3 regions of the Idiomarina sp. ST20R2A10 genome follow, and region 1 is predicted to be linked to each of the others. Evidence: predicted binding sites of a transcription regulator. Region 1 holds the regulator's gene; each other region holds the start of a gene.
The links. Region 1 encodes NrdR, which represses ribonucleotide reductase genes. Its sites were predicted from a motif close to AAACACNANATNTNGTGTTT; they were not measured.
Positions count from the first base shown of each region.

Region 1 (2,271 bases):
AATTGACTATGCCGAAGTTGAAAAGCTGGCGCTGGAATATAAACCGAAAGTTATCGTCGCAGGTTTCTCTGCGTATTCAGGCATTGTTGACTGGGCAAAATTCCGTGAAATTGCCGATAAAGTTGATGCTTATTTAATGGTTGATATGGCGCACGTAGCGGGTCTGGTTGCTGCCGGCGTTTATCCGAATCCTGTACCTTATGCTCATGTTGTCACTACCACTACGCACAAAACTCTGGCGGGCCCACGTGGCGGCTTGATTATTTCCGGCAGTGACGACGAAAAGTTACACAAGAAATTAAACAGTGCGGTATTCCCGGGTAACCAGGGTGGGCCGCTGTGTCACGTTATCGCTGGTAAAGCGGTGGCTTTTCAGGAGGCGTTGCAGCCAGAATTTAAAGACTACCAAAAGCAGGTGTTAGTGAACGCCAATGCCATGGTAAAAACCATGCAGGCGCGCGGTTACAAAATTGTGTCGAACGGCACTCAGAATCATTTATTCCTGGTCGACCTTATCGACAAAGATATTACTGGCAAAGACGCTGATGCGGCTTTAGGTAACGCGTTCATTACCGTTAACAAAAATGCGGTTCCTAATGACCCGCGTTCACCTTTTGTCACTTCAGGTCTGCGTTTAGGCACGCCGGCAATTACTCGCCGCGGCTTTAAAGAAGCTGAGGCTGAGCAGGTCGCCAACTGGATTTGCGACGTGCTGGATGACATTGCTGACGAAAGCAAAATTAATGAAGTTCGCGAGCAAGTAAAAGCGTTATGCGCTAAGTTTCCGGTTTACGGTTAATTGCTATCAGTTGTAGAGCGCACATAAAGGAGTCAGGCAATGCATTGTCCATTTTGCGGCACACAGGATACTAAGGTTATCGATTCGCGATTGGTTGCGGATGGTGCCTCGGTTCGTCGCCGGCGTGAATGTAATCATTGCAAGGAGCGCTTTACAACCTTTGAGACCGCTGAGCTGGTCATGCCGCGGGTTATCAAAACCGATGGTTCCCGCGAACCATTTAACGAAGATAAACTCCGAAATGGATTGCTGAGAGCGTTGGAAAAGCGGCCTGTGAGTCTCGAGTTGATGGAGCAGGCTATTAACAAGATTAAATCCAGTATCCGGGCAACCGGTGAGCGTGAAATAAGCAGTAACTTCGTCGGCAGTCTGGTAATGGAAAATCTCAAGCAGATAGACAAGGTTGCTTACGTTCGTTTTGCTTCTGTTTATCGCTCGTTTGAGGACATTCGCGAATTTGGTGAAGAAATAGCGCGCCTTAATGACTGAGTTAAACCCGCAGTACTTTGACCATCAAATGATGCACCGTGCGTTAATGCTGGCACGGCGTGGGCTGATGACGACCCGGCCAAACCCTGCGGTGGGTTGCGTAATTACTTCTGATAATAAGATTGTGGGCGAAGGCTGGCATCATCAGGCTGGCGAGCCTCACGCTGAAGTACATGCTTTGCGCGCGGCAGGACAAAAAGCCAGGGGCGCAACGGCCTACGTCACGTTGGAGCCATGCAGTCATATAGGCCGCACACCTCCTTGTTGCGATGCGTTAATTGAGGCCGGAGTAAAACGTGTTGTGGTTGCAATGCAGGATCCAAACCCACGGGTTAGCGGTAATGGTATTCAGCGTCTAAAAGCTGCGGGTATTGCTGTGGACGTAGGTGTACTGCAATCGGCTGCGGAGAGTCTGAATCCGGGGTTTATTTCCCGAATGACACGGCAACGCCCGTGGGTAACCCTAAAAATGGCAACCTCACTGGACGCAAAAACGGCGTTGTCAGATGGCCGCAGTCAATGGATAACGTCCTCTGCCGCCCGCAGTGATGTGCAGTTTTTTCGGGCACAGGCCGATGCCATACTGAGTGGTGCTGCAACGATTCTGGCTGACGATCCTAAATTGACAGTGCGTGTTGATCAGTGGCCAAAATCAAGACCGCTGCCTGAGCCTTTAAAACAGCCGGTACGTATTATTATTGACAGTCAGCACAGGGTGAATGATGAGGCCAGGGTTTTTGACTCTCCGGCGCCGGTGTGGTTAGTGCGAACAACTCCTGGTAAACCCAGTTGCCATCCACATTGTCATGAATTAATTATTGCCGCAGACCCTAACGGTAAAGTGAGTCTGCCGGCGCTTATGGTTGAATTGGCTAACCGCGAAATTAACCAGTTATGGACTGAGTGTGGGGCGAATTTGGCGGGCGCTCTTATTCAGCAGCAATTATGCGACAGATTGATGATTTACAGTTCGGGTCAGTTAT
Region 1 covers NZ_JBNIEY010000009.1:22,397-24,667, forward strand. The annotation lists gene glyA (serine hydroxymethyltransferase) at 1-799, shown strand, start outside; gene nrdR (transcriptional regulator NrdR) at 839-1,288, shown strand; gene ribD (bifunctional diaminohydroxyphosphoribosylaminopyrimidine deaminase/5-amino-6-(5-phosphoribosylamino)uracil reductase RibD) at 1,281-2,271, shown strand, end outside.

Region 2 (2,271 bases), on a different contig from region 1:
ACAGTAAGGTTTGAGGCTGGTTTCGTCATGTACGTATATTTCATGATCTTCAATTTGTCGAACGTACTCTTTTGCCAGGTCGTTACCAAAAAGCTCACTGATTTTATTACTGACTTGCTTGCGGTTCACCTGCACAAAAAAGTCCTTCATTAACTCGGCTTCAAGCGTTGCTATGTTCTTTTGTGTGACGTTGGCGTTTGCGTCCATTTTCGATCCATCAGCCGCGTTTTGAGCATGCAGATACTCGTGAATGAAATCGACTTTGCCAGTGACTTGTTCTTCGTTTAAGCGCAACATAATTATTCTCCTGTTTGAAACTTGCAGTTCAATAACTGCTGGGTTCGTAAATCATAAAAGCGTTGGTTGGTGGTTGGGCTTTCCAGCCCGCCCCGGGCAGCAATCCACGGCCCGGTTTTTAAATAAGTCAGTTGTTCGCGAAGGGTCAGAGAGACGTTTTCATAGCCGGTATACAAACACGTCTCCAGCCCTCCACTTCGCACCTGTTTTAATAACTTTAATAAAGCGTCGGGTTGCCACTCACCGCCAAGGAATAAAACACAGGTAATAAGTCCACGGTATTTTTGCAGTTGCTTTTCCAAGTGTTGTTCTGTTAGTTCGATTCCACTGCCAACAGGCCAGCTATCCACACTATGGCAACCTTTGCACCCTACCGGGCAACCCGTAATGGTGTAAGCCAAAGCCACTTCTCCTGGAACTTCCTGCCAGACAATTTGCTCTGCACTGTAATGTAAAGATTCAGGGTAAAACGGCATAAAACACCATATATCGGTAATATTCTAAAAACAGACACTATATATTGTGCTCCAGAATAGGAGAGTCAGACTTAAATGCATTGATCTTCCTCAAGGTCTGAGCAAAAAAGAGATAAGCCTACGATTGTTCTAAAGAAATACCTCTTTTAGGGTACAAAGTACCTTTAGGGTGTTTTGTACCCCAACAGTTAAAAAAACCTAATCTATTAGAGTCATAAAAACCCACTTAAATATAAATACCATGCAAATCAATATATTACGTTATGGCCTCAATATTGCAGTTAGGTTAACGCATAGTGAATTAATCGAAATTCTCTGTTCATAACCTATGGAGTAACAACATGAAGCTGTTCAGCATCAAGGAGGTCAATAATGGCCGGATATCGTAAGCTTTGGTGGACACTAATCGGTGTCCTTGCAATTACTTTTGGTGTTTTGGGGTATTTTGGAACGGAAGTTTATCGGGAGGCTCCGCCTATTCCGGATAAATTCATGAGTACCAATGGTAACGTCATTGCCACCGAAGAATCTGTTTTAGATGGACAAACCGCCTGGCAGTCGGTTGGTGGTATGCAGTTGGGTTCAATTTGGGGGCACGGTGCGTACCAGGCGCCCGACTGGACAGCCGACTGGCTACACCGTGAGCTGCTGGCCTGGTTAGACATTCGTGCGCAGGAAGTTTTCAACAAGTCCTATGACGAGCTTGACGGTGTTCAACAAAACCAGCTCGAGTATGAACTGAAAGAAGAATATCGTACCAATACGTACGACAATGCCTCAGATACCGTCATTCTCAGTGAACGACGCATCCAGGCTATTGAGCAAACTGGTGAGTATTATTCAAAGCTGTTCAGCGATGACCCGGAGCTTCGCCCTACTCGCGTAAGCTATGCGATGAAGGAAAACACTCTGCCTTCAGCTGAGCGTCGCGCGCAAATGAACGACTTCTTCTTCTGGACCGCATGGGCCGCATCAACAGAGCGTATTGATTCTGACATTACTTATACCAATAACTGGCCACATGAGACCTTAATAGATAACGTGCCTAGCGCAGAGAATATTATCTGGTCAATTGTCAGTGTTATTCTTTTGATTGCGGGTATTGGTTTCCTAATTTGGGCGTGGGCGTTCTTACGCGACAAAGATGAAGAAGAGTTGATCGCGCCCGAGCATGACCCTATTGCTAAGGTCAAACTGACTCCATCGCAAAAAGCGTTGGGCAAATATTTATTTATCGTTGTTGCTTTGTTCTCTTTCCAGGTGCTACTGGGCGGCCTGACCGCGCACTACACAGTAGAAGGACAAGAGTTCTACGGTATTAATATTTCCGAGTGGTTCCCCTACTCTTTAACCCGCACCTGGCATATTCAAGCCGCCATGTTCTGGATAGCGACAGGCTTCCTGGCTGCAGGTTTATTCCTGGCACCGATTATTAATGGTGGCAAAGATCCTAAGTACCAAAAACTGGGTGTCGATATCCTGTTCTGGGCACTGGTTC
Region 2 covers NZ_JBNIEY010000003.1:154,066-156,336, reverse strand. The annotation lists gene nrdD (anaerobic ribonucleoside-triphosphate reductase) at 1-297, opposite strand, end outside; gene nrdG (anaerobic ribonucleoside-triphosphate reductase activating protein) at 300-773, opposite strand; gene ACP7H9_RS06475 (nitric-oxide reductase large subunit) at 1,146-2,271, shown strand, end outside.
Region 2: a site for NrdR is predicted at 806-825, ahead of nrdG (anaerobic ribonucleoside-triphosphate reductase activating protein). Genes of this name have one in related genera too.

Region 3 (2,271 bases), on a different contig from region 1:
TGGCACATCCGACGGGCTGAACAAGGTAATGTAATCGTCTTTAATCAGACGCTGGTACATGGTGCGGTTAAACTGCACACCGTAATCCAGATGGCGAACCCGGTTTTCTTCAACACCGCGGTTGTTTTTCAGTACCAATAAGCTTTCAACTTCCAGATGCCAAAGCGGGTAGAACAGGGTAGCGGCGCCACCACGAACACCACCTTGCGAACAGCTTTTTACCGCTGTCTGGAAATATTTATAGAACGGAATACAACCTGTGTGGAAGGCTTCACCGTTACGGATCGGGCTGCCCAGAGCGCGAATACGCCCTGCGTTAATGCCAATACCGGCACGCTGCGATACGTATTTTACGATGGCGCTTGAAGTGGCATTAATAGAATCGAGACTATCGCCGGCTTCAATCAGAACGCAGGAGCTGAACTGACGCGTAGGCGTGCGCACACCCGACATAATAGGTGTTGGTAGCGAGATTTTGAATTCAGAAGCGGCGTCGTAGAAACGTTTAACGTAGTCCATACGAGTGCTTTTCGGGTAGTTGGCAAACAAACAAGCCGCTACCAGAATGTATAAGAACTGAGCGCTTTCATAGATGTCGCCGGTAACCCGGTTTTGAACCAGATATTTGTTCTCTAGCTGTTTAACGGCCGCGTACGAGAAGTTCATGTCACGCCAGTGATCCAGAATTTCGTCCATCTGGTCAAATTCTGCTTCAGTATAGTCTTCCAGCAGGTGCTCATCGTAGCGATGCTCTGCAACCATCTTTTTGACCTGGTCGTAAAGACGCGGTGGCTCAAACTTACCGTAGGCCCGTTTGCGCAAGTGAAAAATAGCCAGACGCGCAGCCATATATTGATAGTCGGGCGCTTCTTCTGAAATTAAATCAGCTGCAGCTTTGATGATGGTCTCGTGGATATCTTCGGTTTTAATACCGTCGTAAAACTGAATGTGAGACTTGATTTCGACCTGAGAAGCTGAAACATTGTTAAGACCTTCAGCGGCCCACATGATAACCCGGTGAATTTTATCGAGGTTTAGCGGTTCGCGTTCGCCGCTGCGTTTAGTGACATAAAGTTGCTCGTTCATTTTGCGCCGACTCTTAGCTTTTTGTTATATGTTTGTAGCCACAAGATATTGTGCTTATTAGTTGTACAGGGCGATATTTACACAATATCTAGTGTCTTGGGAATGAAGAGTATGCTAGGTCTAACTGCCACTTCGATCAAGTAAATTTACGGGCAAAAACAGGAATAATTTTGATTTAGAAATCTTGATTTTTTGTCAGCCTTTGTTTGGCGTGAGTTTGCGCTGGTAATCTTGCTATATATTTTTTTGATCTTTTAAAAGATGTTTATAGATCAAGAATTATCAATAGCTAGTAACTTCAGTAACTCCAGTGGTGAGGCGATATGATAGTCGGCTTGCCAGCGTTGCGGCTGATCCTCATTGCTAATATAACCATATTCAGCAAGCACAGTAACCATGCCGGCATTGCGACCAGCTTCGATATCCCGTTCCGCATCTCCGACATAAAGACAGTCGGCAGGTTCTATTCCCAGCTTTTCAGCCGCATAGAATAAAGGTTCCGGCGAAGGCTTTGCTACGCTTAAGGTATCACCGCTTACGACCACACGAATAGCTTCAAACTCCGGGAAGTGAGGCAATAATTGTTGGGTTAGGCGCTCTGGCTTATTGGTGACTATAGCAACTTGAATAGATTCACGCTGCAGCACGGCAAGTAGCTCCAAAACCCCAGGGTAGGGTTGCGTATGAGTGGCTATATTTTGTTTATAAGCACTGAGAAAAGCGTGCCTGAGTTCGGCTTCCATGTCGCTGTACTCATTGGCAAAAGCTAGCTGCAGCATACCTCTGGAGCCATGCGACGCGACTGGCGTAAACACCTCAGCCGTAATAGCAGGGCGTTCGTATTGTTCGCATACAGCGTTCAGTGCAGCACCCAGATCTGGGGCTGTATCAAGCAGCGTGCCGTCTAAATCGAACAATACCGCCTTTACAGGAGAATTCCTGTCTGATGAGGCCATTTATGACTCCGGCTTCTTTAAAGCGATAATGTAATTCACATCAACATCTTTTTCTGAAAGAACAAAGCCTTTCAGTGGATTAAAGATAAGACCATTAATGGCGATATCTTCTAACGCGGCGGCATCTGTCATACGCAGTAGCTCTGATGGTTTGATAAAACGTTGATGCTGATGAGTTCCTTTGGGAACCCAGCCTAAAACATGCTCAGCGGCAACAATACCTAATAGC
Region 3 covers NZ_JBNIEY010000001.1:274,565-276,835, forward strand. The annotation lists gene nrdA (class 1a ribonucleoside-diphosphate reductase subunit alpha) at 1-1,086, opposite strand, end outside; gene ACP7H9_RS01340 (HAD family hydrolase) at 1,359-2,042, opposite strand; gene ubiG (bifunctional 2-polyprenyl-6-hydroxyphenol methylase/3-demethylubiquinol 3-O-methyltransferase UbiG) at 2,043-2,271, opposite strand, start outside.
Region 3: a site for NrdR is predicted at 1,123-1,142, ahead of nrdA (class 1a ribonucleoside-diphosphate reductase subunit alpha). Genes of this name have one in related genera too.